One region of the Mesorhizobium sp. UC74_2 genome, then DNA from elsewhere that is predicted to be linked to it. Evidence: riboswitches for the same ligand, from Rfam matches in the RefSeq annotation. Region 1 holds a riboswitch; the other holds the start of a gene.

What was found. Region 1 has a riboswitch for cobalamin ahead of ACFJIU_RS23200 (TonB-dependent receptor domain-containing protein). Riboswitches for the same ligand answer to the same signal wherever they lie in the genome.
Region 2: another riboswitch for cobalamin. It lies ahead of ACFJIU_RS06665 (DUF1852 domain-containing protein); the one in region 1 lies ahead of ACFJIU_RS23200 (TonB-dependent receptor domain-containing protein).

Annotation. Positions count from the first base shown of each region.
Region 1 covers NZ_CP170562.1:4,758,828-4,769,574, forward strand. Annotated here, with positions in the region: gene ACFJIU_RS23175 (amidohydrolase) at 1-1,682, opposite strand, end outside; gene ACFJIU_RS23180 (sensor histidine kinase) at 1,782-2,498, opposite strand; gene ACFJIU_RS23185 (hypothetical protein) at 2,504-3,130, opposite strand; gene ACFJIU_RS23190 (response regulator) at 3,183-3,854, opposite strand; gene ACFJIU_RS23195 (PilZ domain-containing protein) at 4,378-4,671, shown strand; cobalamin riboswitch at 4,745-4,952, shown strand; gene ACFJIU_RS23200 (TonB-dependent receptor domain-containing protein) at 5,223-6,992, shown strand; gene ACFJIU_RS23205 (ABC transporter substrate-binding protein) at 7,008-7,928, shown strand; gene ACFJIU_RS23210 (FecCD family ABC transporter permease) at 7,925-8,980, shown strand; gene ACFJIU_RS23215 (ABC transporter ATP-binding protein) at 8,923-9,723, shown strand; gene ACFJIU_RS23220 (DUF6925 family protein) at 9,720-10,747, shown strand, end outside.
Region 2 covers NZ_CP170562.1:1,411,435-1,422,181, reverse strand. Annotated here, with positions in the region: gene ACFJIU_RS06705 (aromatic ring-hydroxylating dioxygenase subunit alpha) at 1-384, shown strand, start outside; gene ACFJIU_RS06700 (2Fe-2S iron-sulfur cluster-binding protein) at 404-1,495, shown strand; gene ACFJIU_RS06695 (hypothetical protein) at 1,492-1,770, shown strand; gene ACFJIU_RS06690 (aromatic ring-hydroxylating dioxygenase subunit alpha) at 1,819-3,045, shown strand; gene fdhA (formaldehyde dehydrogenase, glutathione-independent) at 3,186-4,376, shown strand; partial or broken gene ACFJIU_RS06680 (GlxA family transcriptional regulator) at 4,496-5,471, shown strand; gene ACFJIU_RS06675 (hypothetical protein) at 5,653-6,042, shown strand; gene ACFJIU_RS06670 (AraC family transcriptional regulator) at 6,123-7,025, shown strand; cobalamin riboswitch at 7,155-7,371, shown strand; gene ACFJIU_RS06665 (DUF1852 domain-containing protein) at 7,535-8,518, shown strand; partial or broken gene ACFJIU_RS06660 (methionine synthase) at 8,545-9,580, shown strand; gene ACFJIU_RS06655 (flavin reductase) at 9,716-10,216, shown strand; gene ACFJIU_RS06650 (ATP-dependent helicase) at 10,393-10,747, shown strand, end outside.

The DNA of each region.
Region 1 (10,747 bases):
TTGTCAGGATCGTAGACAGGTTTGCCTTGCAGAACCGTAGCAACCACCTTTGCGTTGCCGATGGCCTTGACCGGAACCTTGAGGATATCGCGGTCGATTATCGCAAGATCCGCGATCTTGCCGACCTCGATCGAGCCCGTCGTCCTGTCCTGATGCAACAGGCGGGCCGGGTTGATGGTCATCCAGGCGATCGCGGTAGCGACGTCAGGGGCACCGTCTTTCTGACGCGTGACAGCGGTCTGGATCTTGATCAGAGGCGACAGCTCGTCGGCGTCGAAATCGCTGCTCATCACCACATCGGCCCCCATGGCCTGAAGCGTGCCGGCGGGCATCATGGTGTCGGCCCTGTCGCCGATGAACTGGCGGATGAACTGTACATAGTCCGGATCGACGGAACTCGGGGCGAGCTGGAAATCGGCGACCACGCCCAACTGCTTGAAGCGAGGCAGATCGGCCTTGTCGACCAGATAGAGATGCGTCAGGCGGTGCGGCCCGGGCGCAGCATCGGCTTGCGCGATCGCGTCGAGAGCAAGCCGTGCACCACGATCCCCGGTCACATGATAGTGCAGTTGAAATCCCTTTTCGGACAGAACCTTTGAATAGCGGTTCAACGTGTCGATGTCGAAATAGAGAAAGCCGCGATCGAAACCGTGGTCGATGCCTGCTCCCGGCCGATAAGGTTCCAGAACCGCGCCGGTGCGCTGTTCTAAAATGCCGTCGACATAGATTTTGACCTGATTGAAGCGCAACAAGCTGTCCGGGTCATTTGAGAACTGCTTTGTCAGCGCTGCGACCTGCTCATCGAAAGGCATGTCCGGGTAGACGTAGAGCGCGTTGGAGGCCCTGACTGTCAGCGTGTTGTTGGCCAGTGCCTTCTGCCAGACCTTGACATGCCCCTGTGGCCAGAAACCTCCCGCATCACTCACGGTGGTGATGCCGTTCTTGGCCATGGTCTTCAGCGTCGGCAGCATGCTCTCATAGGCAAACTCGACATTCTCCGGTGTATCCGGGAACGCCAGGTTGCGCAGTTTCTGCTGTGCATTCTCCAATACCACACCGTTCGGCTTGCCTGTTTTCCTGTTGCGCAGGATGATGCCGCCGGGCGGATTGCCGTCGATCGCATCATAGCCGGCAGCACGCATGGCGGCCGAATTGGCCCATGCGCCATGGCCAATATCATCAAGAATCAAGACAGGGCGATCGGGTGAGATCTCATCGAGCAGCGCGATCGGATTGTCGCTCTGATCGAGCAGATTGGTCATGCTGACGCCAGAGCCGAGCACCCAGTCGGTCTTGCTGCTTTTCACACAGGCCTCGACCGTTGCAAGTGTGTCGTCGAGCTCGTCGAAGGGACCGAACTCGCACAGGATCTCGTTGACGCCGGCTTCGACGAGATGGACATGCGCATCCTGGAAGCCCGGCAGCACCATCTTGCCACCGAGATCGATGACCTCCGCTTCCTCGCCGGCGACTGCCACAACATCCTGCACCGCGCCAACGGCAATGATCATGCCGTTATCATCAATGGCCATGGCCTCGGCGGTCGGTGCCTTGGGATTGACGGTGTGAATGCTGGCGTTCGTCAGCACCTTGGTTTTGGCAAAGGCAGGCGGACTTAGCGCCATGCCTGCGGCCAGAAACAGTCCGGGAAGGTGCAATCGGCAATCGAAAATGCCAACCATCAATGGCCCTCCGAAACATGAGGCGATCTAAGCTGCTTTGCAGGAGGTACACAAGCAGCGATCTCTTCGCGCATGATTCTCTGGTTCGGTCCGGTGGTTTTAAACTCCCGCCTGCGCAGCAGATTCCGCGTCGACCGGGTGCGCCGAGTTGAACGACAGACGCACAGTCAGCCCTCCCCCTTCCGTCTCTCCGAGTGCAACCGTACCGCCATGCGCGTTCATGATCTGGTCGACGATGGCAAGTCCCAATCCCGTGCCTTCGCCTTCACGATCCCTGCCGCGCACGAACGGCTGCAGGACGTCGCGACGCTCATCCGACGGAATGCCCGGACCGTAGTCGACGACGCGGATTTCGGCCGGTGAGAGCGCCTCCACGACTATCAATTTCGTGCCGACGGCGTGCCGGACTGCATTGAGAAGCAGGTTTTCCAGTGCAACCCGGATCGCAGCCTCTGATCCGGAGAGCGAGACCGGGCGTGCCGGCGATCTCAGCTCGATGTCGATGCCGTGCTTGAGGGCCATCGGCACCTGATCGGAGACAACGGCCCTGGCGACGGCGGCAAGATCCATGTCGGCAAAGGTCAACGACTGGCCGGACAGACGCGCAAGCTGAAGCAGCGTGGTTACGATGGAACCGAGGCGTTTGGTGTCGCGGATCAATCCGTCGCGCAATTCGCCATCCGGCAATCGCTCCAGCTTCAGGCGCATCTTGGTCAAAGGAGTGCGCAATTCGTGCGCAGCATTGGCAAGGAAGTTGCGCTGAGCAGCAAAGGCGGCGTCGATCCGCATCAAGGCCGTATTGAAGGCTGCTACCATGGGCTTCAGTTCGCTCGGTGTGTCGGCGTCCGATATGCGTCTGCCATTGGGCAGCCCATCGATCCGCTCGGCGGATCGCACGACACGTTGTACCGGCCTTGCGATCGTGCCCCGGACGATGATGACGGCGATCGATGTGGTGGCAACAGGATGGCACCAAACAGTGGTAGCAGCCCCTGCGATCGCACCGGGACAAGGGCGACCAGAACGGTCTCCCAGTTCGAGAGCACGATCCCGCCAACGGAAACAATTTTCGGGCCGTCGCCTCGGCTGACCGACCTGATGCCCAGCATGTCGTGATTGTCTTGCCGGTAGCGGAACTCCGAATATTGAATTTCGCGCGGGGTCTGGTCGAACACCCGCTTGACCTCCGCGGGTTGTTGCCCATGTGAAATCACCTGCCGGCCATCGTCGATGACATACCAATAGGCCGGCTGGGCTTCGGCAAATTCGATGATGTTCGTGGCAAGCTTCTGCCTGTCGAGCGTGAGGTGGCCATCGGCATCATAGGCGATGGCGGCACCCAGCGTACGGGACAGTTCGCTGGTGTTGATCTGCAGGCGGTCTTCCGCGCTGATGCTGACGATGATCGCAAGTGTCAGAACCGTGCCGAGCAGCATCACGATCGCCATGCCGACGACCAGCAGCGCAGCGACAGGAAAGGCGATCGAGCGGTTCAAACTGTCACTCCAGAACCAGCATGTAGCCGATGCCGCGCACGCTCCTGATGACGGCCTCGCAGTCGGCATCGCGCAAGCGCCTGCGCAGGCGCGATATGTGTGAATCCAGCGCGTTCGATTCGATGTCCTCACCGATGTTATAGACGGAGGACTCCAGCGTTTCCCGCTGCACGACACGGCCGGCGCGACGCATCAGCGTTTCCAGTATCGCAAGTTCACGCCGCGGAATGTCGAGCACTTTCTGCCCGACGCTCGCCATCCGGTGGTTGAGATCGAAGGCCAGATTGCCGAATTGGGTCGAACCCAGCACGTCCAGGCTGTAGCGGCGCAGGACCGCACGTGCACGGGCGACAAGTTCCGTTGGTTCGAACGGCTTGCCGACATATTCGTCGGCGCCTTTGTCCAGGGCCGAGGCGATATCGTACGGATCATCCAGCGCGGTCAGGACCAGGGTCGCTGGCCGCGGTTGCAGCCGTCTCAGCACCGGAAGCAGCGAGAGTCCATCACCGTCAGGAAGCCTGCGGTCGATGACCACAAGATCAAATTTATGAGCCATAAGCGCGGCTTCGGCCTCGGCAATGGATCCAAAGGTGTCGGATATGCCGATCGCGCCCTCCATGATGGCTTTGAGGGAAGAGGCGAGTTCGCGATCATCTTCAACGATCAGAATATGCATGAAAGCTCACTTCCATCGAAACCCGGCACTCCAGGAGTGGACGCGGTCAGCCCTCATATCGTTCGCCATCTCGCGAGCGATAGTCCCTGCGATCCCTTTCAATGTCGAACCTTTGCAGGCATCGCGAAAAATCGGGGGTGTCGTCATCGAACCCATATGACAGGCATCGTTCCCGATCGCGTGTATTCTGGCACGCCGACAGCAATACACCGATGCATACGACATAGAACAAACGCATTTGCCGACCTCGAACTGTTTCACAGGCGGCCTGTTTCCGGGCGTCACATTGCAGCAATGTTACGAGCCGCCACGCTGCCAGCGATGCGAATGCATCCCCCGGTTTCATTTCCTTCCAGGCATTCGAGGTTCCGCGTCCCGGCATCTTAGTGGACAGCAGCTAGCCCGGATCTTGACGGACGGTTAGCCATCCCTTGCGGCAAATCGCCGATACAGCTCGCGGTGGCATTGATGTTCTCCGCGCCTTTCCTAAAATATCAGGTCTGCAGCGTGAGTCCCTACCGTCATGTCCGAGCAGGAAGCAAACCATCACGATCGCGAGCATCGGCAACGTGTGCTCAAAGGGGCTACCATCATCACCAGCATCCACAATTCGGAAATCCCTTGCGTGGTGCGCAACCAGCATACGAATGGCGCGGAACTCAAGGTGGCCGCCGATGCCATCATTCCTGAACGTTTCAGCCTCTATGTCCCTGTTGACGGTGTCGCCTATGAATCGCTGGTGCGCTGGCGCCGCAACGACCGCGTCGGCGTGCAATTCACCGGTACTGGCCCGAAACCGCGGTTCCACTACGGCTGACCCTCCAACCTTCGCTCGGACCGCTCACCGCTGCTCCACATCCTAGCCGGTTGACGCTCGGCATTGCCGCGGCTAGCTTCGGGTTGGAGCTGGTTCCGCCGCGAGGCGGATGAAAAGGGAACACGGTGCGGCCGAACCATCGGTCAAAGCCGCGACTGCCCCCGCAACTGTAACCGTTGAGCCTTCTTCCATGATGCCACTGGCCGCCTCGCGCGACCGGGAAGGCGGAAATGGGCGATGACACGGAAGTCAGGAGACCTGCCTGTTCCAGTCACCCATGCTTGATCACGAGGGGTGATCAGGCGCGGTCGTCCGTGGCGGTGACACGTGAAGTGTTGCCGCATGCGAGAACGGCCAGGAAGTGCGACTGAACGCAAATCTGTCCTAGCCAATCCGTCTGCGGTTCGAAATGAACCTCACGGCGCTCGACCGCGCCGTCAATCCTTTTGGGGGCGGATTTGAAGAAGACATTCTTGCTTGCCAGCACAGCATTGTTGGCTTTCGCAAGCCATGCCGGCGCTCAGAACAACAACATTCCCGGCAATGCCACGATGCTGGAACGCATTGTCATCACCACGCCGCTCCGACGCGAGACGACGCTGGAGCGTTCGACCTCGTCGGTAACGGTGGTCGACCGTGAGAGCATCGAGCACTCGGCTGCTCCCGACCTGCCTTCCCTGCTTAAATCCTACACCGGCGTTTCCATCGTCTCTTATGGCGGCCAGGGTGCTGCATCCAACCTCTATCTGCGTGGCATGTCGGCCAGCCAGACGCTGGTGCTGATCAACGGCGTGAGGGCAAGTTCGGCCACTACCGGCACCGCCTCGCTCGGCAATATTCCGCTCGAGTCAATCGAGCGCATTGAGGTCGCCAAGGGCGCGCATTCGGCGCAATACGGCTCCGACGCCATGGGTGGCGTCGTCAACATCATCACCAGGCAAGGCGGCCCTTGCGCAGACGGCCGCAACAGCTGTGGCTCGGTAACAGCTGGTGTGAGCTATCCGTGGGGAGGCACGTTGTCCGGCAATGTACGCGGCCAGAGCAGAAGCGGCTTCGACTATTCCCTCGGCGGCAGCCTGACCGGCACGCGAGGCTACGACTTCACGCTGCCGACCGCCTACGGCCATGAACCGGACGATGACGGTTTCCTGCTCGGCTCGATCAATGCCTCGCTGTCGAAGCAGTTCGACTGGGGCCGGATCTACGGCGACGCTCTGCTTGCCCGCAGCCGCGGCCAGTACGACGACTCGTATCCTGGCGCGAACGAAGTCGACACGACAAGTTTTGCCGGCAAGCTCGGTACCGAAATCAGACATTCCGAAGATTGGTCCTCGACCATCGAGCTGTCGAGTTCGGTCGATCGCTCCCGCAACTTCCGCGATGGCGTCGCAGGCGACAGCCGTTTTAACTCCAGCCGTCACGGTCTCTTTGCCTCCACCACCGGGAATTTCGACACCGGTGCCGTTGCGCATGTGCTGACCGGCGGTGCCGAAATCTATCGCGAACAGGTCAATTCGACCGTCGATTTCGATGTGAAGGCGCGAACGCTCGCTGCAGTGTTCAGCCAGTACTCGCTGTCCTATGAGGCGCTCACCATAGACAGCGGCATCCGCTATGACCACAATGGCCAGTTCGGCGGCGCCACCACATACAATGTCGGCGCGAGCTATGAGATCCTGCCAGACCTGAGACTGCGATCATCCTATGCCACCGGCTTCCGGGCGCCGAGCTTCAACGAACTCTATTATCCGAACTACTCCAATCCGAACCTCAAGCCGGAAAAGTCCAAATCCTATGAGATCGGGCTGAACTGGCAGGCGAGCGCCGACACCAATCTGGATGTTGCGTTCTATCAAACCTGGCTGACCGACGCGATCGCCTCCAACCCGCCGACCTACCTGCCCTTCAATGTCGCCAAGGCACGTATCACGGGTTTCGAAGCGGCACTTGCGCACCGGTTCAGCACCGAATGGAGTGGAAAGGTGAGCCTCGATGTCCGTCAGCCGCTGAACCAGGACAACGGCAAATACATCCCCTACCGCGACCGGCTCAAAGCAATGGCCGAGGTTACGTATAGCCCGATCGAGCAGTTGGACCTGACGACGCGCCTGCTCTACGGGGCGGCGCGCTACGCCAATGCCGCCAACACGACGAAGCTGCCGGACTATGTCACGGTGGACTTCACCGCGCTCTACGCATTGGATGCCTCATCGCAGGTGAAATTCGCGGTCGAGAACCTGTTCGACGCCGATTATTCGACGGTGACGGACTACCGCGCCCCCGGCCGCACTTTCAATCTGAGCCTCACCCGGACATTCTGAACCGCGGAGATGACGATGCAGGCAAGGGTACAGATCGCGACGACTACCGGCAGGGCTTCCTGCCGCTATGGACGAACTCTGCCCTTGAGCCTGATGGCAGGTAACCTGTTTCTAGCGGGCGCCTGCGCCGCCCTAGCCGCTGAAGCGCCGAAGCGTGTCGTTTCCATGAATGTCTGCACCGACCAGATGGCAATGCTGGTGGCGGATGACGGGCAGCTTCACTCTGTCTCCTACCTGGCCGGCGATCCGGCAACGTCGGTGCTGGCCGTGGAAGCACGACGCTTCGTGATCAATCACGGGCAGGCGGAAGAGGTTTTCCTGATGCAACCGGACCTCGTCCTTGCCGGGAGCTATACGACGCGTGCGACCGTCGGCCTGCTCAGGCAACTCGGCATTCGCGTTGAGGAGTTCCCGCCGGAAACCTCCTTCGACGACGTGCGAGCAAGCCTTCGGCGCATGGGCGATATCCTCGGCAGGCAAAGTCGGGCCGAGGCACTGGTGGCCGAACTCGACGGCAAGCTCGCCCGGGCGAGAGCACATCCCCACCGTGACCTCACCATCGCGACCTATTTTGCCAACTCCTACACATCGGGTGCCGGCACGCTGGTCGATGCGGTGGTCACCGCATCGGGCCTGACGAACCTGGCGACGAAGCTTGGCCTGTCCGGCACCCAGCAATTGCCACTGGAACTCCTGGTCCTGGCAAAGCCGGACATGCTGGTCGACTCGGAAGCACGCTATGCGACACCAGCCCTGGCACAGCAGACCTTCGTCCATCCTGCTTACAGGGCACTCAGCGAAGAGACCGCGCGCGTTTCAGTGCCGACTAGATATACCATCTGTGGCGCACCCTTCACGGCTACTGCCGTGGAGATGCTCACCGAGGCTGCCGCCAGTCGTTCAGAAAGCGGTCATGCAGGAGGGGCGCAGCCATGACAGACGTTGCGCGATACCGCACCCTGCTTTTTGTGCTCGGCCTGCTGGTTGCGGTGCTTTTCCTGCTGTCTCTCACCGTCGGCCCGGCAGCCATTGCTTTCAGCGACAGCATCAAGGCGCTGTTTTCCGGCAAGGGCGATGCGATCGCGCTGATCATGCGCGAGATCCGGCTACCACGCGCGCTGCTCGGCCTGATGATCGGTGCAACGCTCGGATTATCCGGCGCCGCACTGCAGGGCTATCTGCGCAATCCGCTGGCAGAGCCCGGGCTGATCGGCGTCAGCGCCTCAGCTTCGCTGGGCGCGGTGCTTGCCATCTACAGCGGCCTGACCATCATCTTCCCGCTGGCCCTGCCGCTCTCCGCCCTCTTGGCGGCAATGCTTGCGGTGGTCGTCGTGCAGGCGCTTGCCGGCCGGCGTTCCAACACACTCACCATCATCCTGGCAGGCGTCGCGGTCTCCAGCCTCGCGGGCGCCATGACGTCGCTGGCGCTCAACCTATCGCCCAATCCGTTCGCGGCACTTGAGATCATGTTCTGGATGCTTGGCTCCCTCACAGATCGCTCGATGATGCATGTCTGGCTGGCCGCACCCTTCATGCTGGCTGGCTGGGTGCTTTTGCTGATGCTTGGCCGCGCGCTCGATGCGCTGACGCTGGGCGCCGATACCGCGGCCTCGATGGGCGTCGACATGCGCCGCGTGCAACACCTGGCGGTGCTGGGTACGGCCGCCTCGGTGGGTGCTGCAACCGCCGTCGCCGGTGCCATCGGTTTTGTCGGGCTGGTGGTGCCGCATCTGCTGCGGCCACTGGTCGGCGCACGGCCGTCACGGCTTTTGCCTGCCTCCGCACTCGGTGGCGCGGCGGTGGTCCTTGCCGCCGACATCCTGGTGCGCCTCATAGCACCGGGCCGCGACCTGAAACTCGGCGTGCTGACGGCCATCGTCGGCGCCCCTTTCTTCCTGTGGCTTGTCTATCGCGAACGGCGGAGGCTGGCATCAGCCTGCTTGCCGTTTCCGGCCTGTCGGCCACACTCGGGCGGCAGCGCGTGCTGAGCGATGTTTCCTTCGCTGTCGGTCCCGGCGAATTCGTCGGGCTGATCGGGCCGAATGGTGCGGGAAAATCGACCCTGTTGAAGGCAGTACTCGGCCTTGTCGCCTCTCGGGGCAGCATCTCGATCGCCGGGCTCGAGGCCGCCACGCTCGGAGCGCGCGAGCGCGCGGCGAGCATTGCTTATGTCGCGCAGGAGCACGAGATCGCCTGGGCGATCCCGGTCGCAGCCGTCGTCGCGCTCGGACGTACACCATATCGGCCGGCATTCGCCGCCCTCTCATCGACCGATCACGTGGCCATCGAGCGCGCGATGCGGCAGATGGAAGTCGACAGCTTCCGGGACCGCGCCGCCACCGACCTTTCGGGCGGCGAAAAGGCGCGTGTGCTGATTGCCCGCGCGCTCGCCCAGGAAACGCCTCTGCTGCTCGCCGACGAGCCGACCGCGGGCCTCGATCCTTCGCATCAGATCACCTTGATGCGGCTGTTCGCCGACCAGGCGAAACAGGGTCGCAGCGTCGTCGCCTCCATGCACGACCTTGGCCTTGCAGCACGCTGGTGCAACCGGCTTATCCTGCTCGACCGGGGCCAGATCATCGCGGACGGCTCACCGGAAACGGTACTGACTCCTGAAAGCCTTGCCAGTGTCTATGGCGTCGAAGCCTATTTCGGTACGGCGGCAGGTCGTACCGTCATCCAGCCGCTCGATCTGGTTCAGCCTCCCCCTCAAACCGGAAAAAGACCATGACCGATCTTGAACCGCTGCTGCAGAGGCATCTTGGCGACTGGCGATCTGGCTGGAGCATGGGGTCGTTCGGCGCCATTGCCGAATTCCACCAGGATGCAGACGAGCAGCCGGTGATCGATGAGCCGCTGGATCTGACCCGCGCAACCCGGCGCGGTGCCATTCGGCTGGAGCGCCGACGTCTAGCCGAGGCAACCGCAGTTGCTTATGAGACGCTGAGCCCGAAGCGACATCGCTGGAGCCATGCCGTAGCGCTTTGCCTGCCGGAGGCGCGTGCGCGGCGCAACGGGCACAAGGTGCTGACCGAGATCGGCCCGGACGACGATGCCATTCGCGGCATCGACCGTACCGGCATCCTGTTCGACATGGGTCTCGGCCTGCCGCAATGCGATTTCTGCGTCCGCACCAGTGATCCGAAGCTGCTCGGTGAATTGCGCGCCAATCTCGGGCGATCGCTGTTCGAAGCCGGCAACGGCGCGACCACCGCCATCATGGCTGCGCATCCGCATCGCGTGGCGCTGACCGCGCTCGGGCGTGTCGAGGTCTATCAGAAGATCGGCGGCCCGGACACCGGCGGCGTTTCGCCAGCGGGACCGCATACACATCTCCTACCCAAGCTGCTGGCCAGCGGCCGCACCCATTCGGCCAACACGCCGATACCACAGGGATTGCTGCCCCTCGCCTTCCTGCATCCAGGCAATCCGGTCATCGGTCCGATGGGCGAGGATCAACCCTTCGACCTGGACCTGTACGCGGCATTCCAGAACCTGCTGACTCACTACGGAACCGCGGAGGCGCGCATGGCGAAACAGGCGATCAGCACAGCGATCGGCGGCAGCGTGCCGCCGCAAGACTGGACGCCTCCAGTCAGCCGCGCCGCCAAGGCAGCAGCGCGCATCGCGCTGCGCCAGGAAGCGAGGCTAGCTGCCTACCATGCCGATACCAGACGTGCCGACATCGTCACCGACTGGCAGGTGGCATTTGACCAGCTCGACCCGGAGGCTGCGGAGAGCATCGAAGACGAAGC
Region 2 (10,747 bases), 2.9 Mb from region 1:
ACCGACCGCATCGGCACCCTGATGCTCTACCACTATCCGACGACGTGGAATCACATACTGGGCGACCACGCGGTGACGTTCCGCGTTCTTCCCATCAGCGCCACCGAGACGGCGGTGACAACCAAATGGCTGGTGCACAAGGATGCCGTCGAGGGCATCGACTACGACCTCCAGAACCTGATCCACGTCTGGACGCTGACCAATGACGAGGACCGCCGCATCGTCGAGGAGAATGCCTTCGGCATCAACTCGCCGGCCTATCAGCCGGGACCCTATTCCGAGCTGCATGAAGGCGGCGTGATCCAGTTCGTCGAATGGTATGCGCGCTTCATGGAGCCTCGGCTGACCGAAGGTGAAAGACCCGCGCTGCGCAGCGTCGCTTGAGGCCACTGCGATGAACGCCATGACGGGTGTCCACCTCTATCGCCATCTCGACGAGATGACGCCATGGAACGACCGCCTCCAGGTGCTGGAAGTGGCCGGCATCGTCGACGAAGCGCCGGAGGTGAAGACCTTCACCTTCCGCTCGGACGCGCAGACCTGGTTCCGCTACAAACCGGGCCAGTTCATCACGCTGGAGCTGCCGACGGCCGATGGTCCGCTGATGCGCACCTATACGCTGGCCTCGTCGCCATCGCGGCCGTTCTCGATCTCCATCACCGTCAAGGCGCAGGCCGGCAGCATCGGCACGCGCTGGATGTTCGACAACCTCAAGCGCGGATCGCGCATCAAGGCACGCGGCCCAGCAGGCGATTTCTCGCATCACAACCACGCCGCCGGGAAGTATCTTTTCATTTCGGCGGGCTCCGGCATCACCCCGATGATGTCGATGCTGCGCTGGCTGAACGACTGCGCGCCATGGACGGACATCGCCTTCGTCAACTGCGCCAGGCGGCCCGAAGAGATCATCTTCCGCAAGGAGCTGGAACTTCTCGGCGCCAACATGCCCGGCCTGTCGCTCGGTTTCATGATCGAGGAGCGGTCGAGCCGCGAAAGCTGGTTCGGCCATATGGGGCGGATCGACGCCGTCAGGCTGCCGCTTCTGTCGCCCGACTTCCACGAGCGCGAAGTGTTCTGCTGCGGACCCGATCCATTCATGCGTGCCGTGCGCACCATGCTGGAGGCGACCGGCTTCGACATGGCGCACTACCACCAGGAGAGTTTCGGCGCCCCCCCCGTGGAGGTCCCGCCCCCGGCCACCACCGAGGCAGGAGCAGTTGTGCCCGCTGAGGCGACGGTGCCGGTCCGTTTCGCCAGTTCCAATGTCGATGGCCAATGTGTGCCCGGCCAGACGGTGCTACAGGCGGCACGCGCCAGCGGCGTCCGCATCTCGGCGGCCTGCGAGTTCGGTCTCTGCGGCACCTGCCGCGTCAGGAAGGTCTCAGGCGACGTGGAGATGAACCACAATGGCGGCATCCTCGATGAGGAGATCGCCGAGGGATACATCCTCGCCTGCTGCTCAAAGCCACTCACCGCGTTGGAGATCGAGGCATGACCACCCGCGACGACGCAAGAATTGTCGCGGCGCGACCGCGAAAGGTCGACGGCAGGACGATGGCGGCGATCTCGCCGCTGCCGCCACCGGAAGAAGTCTTCGCCGACTGGCTGATGTCCGTGCCGCCAGGCATCTGCCTCGAGATTGCCGCGCAGCGGCAGATCGAACTGATCGACCGTCGCGGCTCCCTTCATCCCGATGTCGCGGTGCTGCGCAGCCTTCTGGCAACTGTCGCCTGTTCCGACGACTGGCCGAGACCCGTTCCCAATCTTTGAAGATCAGACCCGCGCCAGCCCTCCCAAGCCAACGATGAGTAGCCAGCAATGAGCATCGTGCATCTTCACCAATCAGCCGCCGACGACGCCATAGGCGACCTGATCGCGACGCACCGGCCAGGCCACGGCCTGGCCCGGCCGTTCTACATGGATCCGGCGATCTTCGAGCGCGACATGGAGCGCCTGTTTCGCCGGCACTGGCATTGCCTGGCGCATGCCAGCGTCATCCCCAACCCCGGCGACTTCGAGCTGTTCCGACTCGGCGACGAGCAGATCATCCTGACACGGGTGGCCGATGGCACGATCCACGCCATGCTCAACGTGTGCCGGCATCGCGGCGCCGAGGTCTGCACCAAGCCCAAGGGCAATGCGCGGTTCTTCGTCTGCCCCTACCATGCCTGGACCTACGCCAATGACGGCTCACTGCGCGCCGCGCGGCTGATGCCGAAGGATTTCGACCGCAACGAGCACGGTCTCAAGAAGCTGCATGTTCGTGTCGCGTCGGGACTCGTCTTCATCAGCTTCGCCGAGACGCCGCTCGACTTCGATCCGATCGAGCAGGCGCTGCGGACCAGTTGCGGCCAGTATGGCTGGGGCGAAGCGAAGGTGGCGCATCGCGAACTCTATCCGCTGCAGGCCAACTGGAAGCTGGCCGTCGAAAATTACGTCGAGTGTTATCACTGCGGACCGGCACATCCCGAATATTCCCAGACCCATGCGCTGGAGCAGCCGCTCGAGATGATCGAGAAGCTCAACCAGACGATGGAGGCGCGGACTTGCGCGCTGGGCATCGAGGTCGTCAGCGGCGATCGCTGGCAGAACTCGGCAATGGGGCAGGAGGCGATCCACACCTTCCGCTATGCGCTCTACGACGGCGTCTCCACCGGCAGCCAGGACGGCAAGCCGATTGCGCCGCTGATGGGACGGTTCGCCGAATATGACGGTGGCGTCACCTCGATCCATCTCGGCGGCACCACATTCCTCGTCTGCTACCCCGATCATGGCATGATCTACCGCTTCATTCCGAAGACCGCCGATACATGCGAGATGGAGCTGATCTGGCTCGTGCGCGGCGACGCCGAGGAAGGCCGCGACTACGACCTGGAAAAGCTGACCTGGCTCTGGAAGGTCACCACCGAGGAGGACAAGAAGATCATCGAGCACACCGCGCGTGGCGTGCGCTCGCACTATTTCGTGCCCGGCCCGATCGCGCCGATGGAGCACAACGAGCTTCGCTACATCAACTGGTATCTGGAGGAGATCAGCCGCCCGTAGCGAATGACCAGAGCTTGATCTCGAAAAGTGGGAACCCGTTTTCGGAAAAGATCATGCTCCAGCAAAGAGTTAGATCAGCTTGGCGATTCAATCGAACGCCCTCCTGATCCGACTGGGAAAATCCAACTGGGAGGAAGAGCATGAGCAGGAACAGAGGCGTGGTCTATCTGGGCCCCGGAAAGGTCGAGGTCCAGGACATCGACGATCCCAAATTCGCAGCGCCGGATGGCCGGCGCATCGAACACGCGGTGATCCTCAAGGTGGTTTCCACCAACATCTGCGGATCCGACCAGCATATGGTTCGCGGCCGCACCACGGCGGAAGCCGGCCTGGTGCTCGGCCATGAGATCACCGGCGAGATCATCGAAAAGGGCAGCGACGTCGAAATGCTCGAGGTCGGCGATATCGTCTCGGTGCCGTTCAACGTGGCCTGCGGACGCTGCCGTTGCTGCAAGGGGCAGGACACGGGCGTGTGCCTGACCGTCAACCCGGCTCGCGCCGGGGGCGCCTACGGCTATGTCGACATGGGTGGCTGGATCGGCGGGCAGGCCCGCTACGTCATGGTGCCCTATGCCGATTTCAATCTGCTGAAATTCCCCGATCGCGACCGTGCGATGGAAAAGATCCGCGATCTGACCATGCTGTCCGATATCCTGCCGACCGGCTTCCATGGCGCCGTTCGCGCTGGCGCCGGTGTCGGCTCGATCGTCTATGTCGCCGGTGCCGGACCTGTTGGCCTCGCCGCGGCCGCATCCGCCCGCATCCTCGGTGCTGCCGTCGTCATGGTCGGCGATTTCAACAAGGAACGGCTCGCCCATGCCGCCAAGGTGGGTTTCGAGGCCATCGACCTTTCCAAGAGCGACCGGCTGGGCGACATGATCGCCGAAGTCACCGGCTCCAACGAGGTCGACTGCGCGATCGACGCGGTCGGTTTCGAGGCCCGCGGCCATAGCGGCGGCGAGCAGCCGGCGATCGTGCTGAACCAGATGATGGACATCACCCGTGCTGCCGGCTCCATCGGCATTCCCGGGCTCTATGTGACGGAAGACCCAGGTGCTGTCGACGCGGCTGCCAAGCACGGCAGCCTCTCGCTGCGTCTTGGACTCGGCTGGGCCAAGGCGCAATCCTTCCACACCGGGCAGACGCCGGTGCTCAAATACAATCGGCAATTGATGCAGGCCATCCTGCATGATCGCCTGCCGATCGCCGATATCGTCAACGCCAGGGTGATCTCGCTCGAGGACGCCGCGCGAGGCTACGAGAGCTTCGACCAGGGCGCGGCGGTCAAGTACGTGCTTGACCCGCATGGCGATATTTCGAAAGCTGCCTGATCGGGACGACCCAAAAATGTCGCAGCCGTGGCGCAGGCTTTGGGAGAACCGATGGCCTGCGCCTCTTCCCGATGGGAACGGGAGGCTGCCGGATTGTGTTCGAGCCAGGAGATAGATCCATGAATTCCCCGGCAAAGCTGCGCGTGGGTTTTATCCTCGGCCGCTCTTTCACCCTGTCGGCCTTCGCGCTGTTCATCGACACGCTGCGGCTGGCAAGCGACGAGCTCGACCGGTCGGGCCGCGTCAGTGCGGACTGGCATGTGCTGGCAAGTTCGAAGAACCCCGTGAAATCGAGCTGCGGCGTGCAGGTCGTTCCAACGTCCGGTTTCGTCGACCCGGCTCATTTCAGCCATGTCGTGGTGGTCGGCGGACTGCTCAATGTGGAGGAGCCCGTCGACGCCGAGACCACGCGTTATCTGCGTCGCGTTGCAGCAGCAAACGTACCGCTCATCGGCCTGTGCACCGGCACGTTCATCCTGGCTGATGCCGGAACTCATGAAGAACCACGAGTGCTGTGTCAGTTGGCTCCATGCGCGCGACTTCCAGGACCGGTTTCCCGACCATGTCGTCCGCTCGGACAGGATCTTCCATCTCGATGAGAACCGTGGTTCTTGCGCCGGGGGCAGCAGCGCCGCCGACATGGCGGCGCTCATCGTGCGCAGCCACATCAGCGAGGATGCCGAACGCAACGCGCTGGAAGTCCTCCAGATCGATCACGCTCGCTCCCCCTTCCATCTGCAGGCGAGGCGCACATTTGCCGACGAGGCGGAAGACGTCCGTATCAAGGCGACGCTTCTGGCGATGGAGCAGCATATCAATGACCGTATCCCGATCACGCAGCTGGCGCGGCAGGTAGGGGTGAGCCGCCGCCAGCTCGAGCGCCTTTTCAAGGAGAAGGCGGGAATGTCGCCCGCCAATGCCTACAAGCGCGTGCGGCTGATCCATGCCAAGGCGCTTGTCGCAAACACCGATGCCTCCATGCTTGAGATCGCCCTGGAAGCGGGATTTGAAAGCGCCTCGCACTTTGCCAGGACCTTCAAGAAGTTCCACGGCCAGAGCCCGTCGGAGCTGCGGACGGCGGCTATCCATATCTGACGGGCCATATCTGACGGGAAAGTCCGCGCGAAACCGCAATGGCGGGTTCGCGGGATTTGTTGGCAGACGCGCGAGAGCAGCCTGAACGCCGCCGTGGCATGCTTGGGATATCGGTGATGCCGCCAGGTAGCCCCTCGGAAAGGCTTGCCGATCGACCCGGTCTGCGGAAGGAAACAAATCAATGTTCCTGGACGATACGCGCTTCCCGCTTGTCTTCGCGCGGGAGGAAGGACAGTCGCCTGCTTCGATTCTCGCCGAGCTCGAAGCGCTTCTGAACCGGCAGGCACCGTTCGTCCTGATAACCGACCACTCACCGGACGACCATGACACGGAAACGGCCGAAGAGCGCAGGGAAAAGGCCCTGTTCTTCAAACGGACCCGGGATCGTTTCAGGAAGTACTGCCGCGCCATGATCGTGATCGAGGGGAAAAAACCCACCAGCGCGGCGGTGCGGCTGGCTGCGGCGACCGCGAGCAAGGCGTTCGGCTTTTCCGTTCTTTTCGAGACCGACGAGAGGCGAGCGGCGGCGAGAGGCATGCTTGTGCTGCTCGAGTCGCGTGCCGGATCATAGGCTCCTCCAGGGCCTCGATGACATGCCGCACGGGTTTGGGATACGCTGTCGGTTTGGTTGATCCGGATCAGGAGAAGCGGGTGAATTTTCCGCAAATACAAGGCTTCGGGCAAGTGGATGACGTACCACGCCCCGTTTTCAGCCTGATCACCGAAACGACTTTCGTCGGCGAGACAGAGCCCCACCATCATGACAAGGCGCAGCTGATGTGTGTCATCGGCGGCGTGCTGACGATGCAGGCTGCCGGCGGGCTCTGGACCGTCCCGCCGCATTGCGCCATGTGGATACCGAGCGGTGTTTCCCATGCCGGTCGCGTCGCCGGGCATATCAAGATCCTCAACCTCTACATCGATGCGAATCTGGCCGCTGCGCTCGACCCGGATTGCGGCATCCTGTTCGTCCAGCCGTTCCTGCGCGAGCTCATCCTGCGGCTCGACTGCGCGACGCCGCCGGCGGCGATGGGCCGCGAACGCGAAGCCAGGCTCATCGCCGTGCTGCTCGACGAACTGGCGACCGCAACGCTGGAACCGATCCATCTGCCCATGCCGACCGACAGGAGGCTTCAGCGGCTGACCAGGGCGATGATCGAGCACCCGGACCAGCGCTTCACGATCGACGAATGGGGCGCCCGCGTCAGCGCCAGCAACAGAACGTTGAGCCGGCTGTTCCAACGGGAAACCGGCATGTCGTTCCTTCGCTGGCGACAGCAGCTTCACATCGGCCTGGCGTTGCGGCGTCTTGGGGAGGGCCAGTCGGTCACCAACATCGCCGGCGATCTCGGCTATGACAGCGTCAGCGCGTTCATCTCCATGTTCAAGCGCATGCTGGGAACAACCCCGGCGCGCTATTTCGAGGATGTTGCCACAGGCCTCGCCGAGGGAAACGCGCGAAGGACGCTTGCCCGCGGCGAAGCGGTTGGCCACGGCGCCGCCGAGGCTGGGGCAGCGCCGAACATCATCCCGCTGAAAAAACGGCCGGCGTGACGTGATGCTGCGTGCGCGACAAGCAGGGCCGAACCGGGACAGCGTCGGAGCCGCCATATCCGACGCCGACGCGTGCGATAAAGATATAAACATTTCTTTATGCGCTATTGACTTCATCTGACAATTGCAGGAGGGTGAAGGCGTCTAGGTTCCCCGATCGTTGCGTGCAGCGCGCCGGGGCTAAGAGGGAAGTCGGTGCCCCGTCATATTCGGGAAAGCCGAAGCTGCCCCCGCAACTGTAAGCGGTGAGCTGACGTCCAGAATGTCACTGGGGTGAAACCCTGGGAAGACGGACGGAAGCGATGACCCGCGAGCCAGGAGACCTGCCTTGACGAAAAAACGTCCACGGGCGGGGTGTCCCGGTGTGCCGTAGCGGAGGCCGCGTAGCGGACCGCCTTGCTATGTGTCCGCTGACCCATGCCCCCAATTCATTGGGGTAAGTCGTGTCTCAAACCAGAATTCAAGTCGCCAACCCCCGCCTGTCCCTTGTCGATCGCCGGCAGGTCGCAATGAGTGACGACTTTACGTTTCGCCTCAAGAGTATTCGTTTTGACGAGGAATATAGCCCGTCGGACAACACGCGTATCACGACCAATTTCGCCAATCTGGCCCGAGGGGAGAACCGACAGGAAAACCTGCGCAATGCCCTGAGGATGATCGACAATCGGTTCAACGCCCTGGCGCATTGGGATAACCCCAAGGGCAATCGTTATTCTGTCGAACTCGACATCATTTCGGTTGAGATGATTATAGGCGCCGAAGGCAACAACAATGCCTTCCCGATAATTGAAATATTGAAAACAAACATCGCTGACCGAAAGACGAACGAGCGGATCCAAGGCATCGTGGGGAACAATTTCTCCTCCTACGTGCGAGACTACGACTTCAGCGTATTGCTGCCGGAGCACAACAAAAACCGCCCGGAATTCAGCATGCCGGACAATTTCGGAGATCTGCATGGAAACCTGTTCAGAAATTTCCTGAGCTCAGATGCCTACAAGGAGCATTTTTCCAAGCCTCCGGTCATATGTCTGAGTGCTTCAAGCAGCAAGACATATCACCGCACCGAAAATCGGCATCCTGTATTGGGCGTTGAGTACCGGCAAGATGAATTGTCCTCGACGGACCAATACTTTCAGAAAATGGGAATGCAGGTCCGCTATTTTATGCCATCGAATAGCGTAGCGCCTCTGGCTTTCTATTTTATCGGCGACCTGCTTGCAGACTACACCAATCTTGAGCTGATCGGCACCATCAGTACGATGGAGACTTTTCAGAAGATCTATCGACCCGAGATCTACAACGCCAATTCGTCGGCGGGGGCGTGCTACCAGCCGAGTCTGACGCACCAGGATTATTCATTGACCCGCATCGTCTACGATCGGGAAGAGCGTAGCCGGCTGGCGATCGAGCAGGGAAAGTTCGCCGAGGAGCACTTCATCAAACCATACAAGTCCATCCTCGAGCAGTGGTCCGTCAATCACGTTCGCTGACCAACCAAAAGACAAGGCCGCCTATCATGAAAACACTGTTGCCCACGTCAACCGCCGGCAGCTTGCCAAAACCCTCGTGGCTGGCCCAGCCGGAGAAACTCTGGTCACCCTGGAAACTGCAGGATGAGGAGCTCGTCGAAGGCAAGCAGGACGCTTTGCGTTTGTCACTCGACGATCAAAGACAGGCAGGCATCGATATCGTCAGCGACGGCGAGCAGACACGCCAGCATTTCGTCACGACGTTCATCGAGCACCTGGACGGGGTTGATTTCGAAAAGCGTGAGACCGTCAGAATTCGGGATCGCTATGATGCGAGCGTCCCGACCGTCGTCGGCGCTGTGTCGCGCCAAAAGCCGGTTTTCGTTGAAGACGCCAAGTTCCTGCGCCGGCAGAGCAGGCAGCCTATCAAATGGGCTCTGCCGGGTCCGATGACCATGATCGATACGCTCTTTGACAATCACTATAAGAGCCGCGAAAAACTGGCCTGGGAATTCGCCAAGATCCTCAATCAGGAAAGCCAGGGAACTGGAAGCTGCCGGCGTCGATATCATCCAGTTCGATGAGCCCGCATTCAATGTCTTCTTTGACGAGGTGAATGATTGGGGTGTTGCCACCCTGGAAAAGGCAATCGAAGGGCTCAAGTGCGAAACTGCCGTTCATATCTGCTACGGGTATGGCATCAAGGCCAACACAGACTGGAAGAAGACTCTCGGGCCGGAATGGCGGCAATATGAGGAATCTTTCCCCAAGCTGCAGAAATCCAGCATCGGCATGATCTCCCTGGAATGCCACAACTCTCACGTTCCAATGGATCTCATCGAACTTGTTCGCGGTAAAAAAGTGATGGTCGGGGCCATCGACGTGGCAAGCGATACCATTGAGACGCCGGAGGAAGTGGCCGCTACTCTGCGAAGAGCACTTCAGTTTGTCGATGCCGACAAACTGTGCCCCTGCACCAATTGCGGCATGGCCCCCCTCTCCCGTCGAGTAGCCAGAGGCAAGCTGAATGCCTTGAGTGCAGGCGCGGAAATCGTTCGAAAAGAACTCACAGCCCGGGCCTGACGACCGGGCACGTCCAGACAGCCACGCGATGCGGTCGACTGACTGGACATGCCTTGCCGTTCCCGCCGCAGGGAGACAGGCGGCCTTGCGCGAGCGCCTCGGTTTGCCCGCTCCGAACGCGCCCGAGAGATCAAAATGAATGTGATGCAGCATCGCTTCGGCATTGTGGACAGAGCCACGTTTCGCAACGGGATGTCGCGCCTCGGCACTTCGGTCAATGTCGTCAGCACCAATTCCGGCGGCAAGCGCTACGGCTTTACGGCCTCCGCTGTCTGCAGCGTCAGCGATACCCCGCCGACCCTGCTCGTCTGTATCAATCGTGCGAGCTCATGTTTTCATGCTTTCGAAAACGCACGCTATTTCTGCGTCAACACGTTGATGCCGGGCCACGAGGACCTTTCCGACGCCTTCGGCGGAAAGACACCGGTGGTGAACCGATTTGCGCTTGGCGAATGGACCGAAGGTCTTACGGGTGTTCCCGTCCTGACAGACGCCTCGGTCAGCTTCGAATGCGAACTCAGCAATGCCGTCGATGAGGCAACCCACCGTGTCCTCTTCGGGCGCGTGGTAGACGTCCGCGAGAACGAGGAACAGGCAACGCTGCTCTACTGCATGCGTCGCTATCTCAACGGCTAGCCTGATACGTTGGCTAACCCTATACCAGCGTTCCCGAGTGTCAGTTCCCAAATCGGCCACCGTTTCTTCGCTCTGGAGATGCGTGGGAAAGCTTGCCGAGCAGGCTCGGCGTAACCCATGTCGCAAGGCGGCCCGCAGCCATTGCGAACGAAACGGAAACGATGCTTCATGACCGCATGAACATCGCCATCCGTGATTCGATCGAGGATCCAGCCTATCTGTCCAAGCTGAACGACGGCCAAAGGGCAGCGGTCCTGCACGGCGACGGCGCGGTTTGCGGACCGCTGCTGATCATAGCCGGCGCCGGCTCGGGCAAGACGAATACGCTCGCCCATCGGGTGGCGCATCTCATCCTGCGCGGCGCCGATCCGCGTCGCATCCTCCTGATGACCTTCTCGCGTCGCGCCGCGACCGAGATGACGAGGCGTGTCGAGCGCATCGCCGCCGAGGTGATGAAGGATCGCGCCGCCAGCCTGACGGAAGGCTTGACCTGGGCCGGCACGTTCCATTCGATCGGCGCGCGATTGTTGC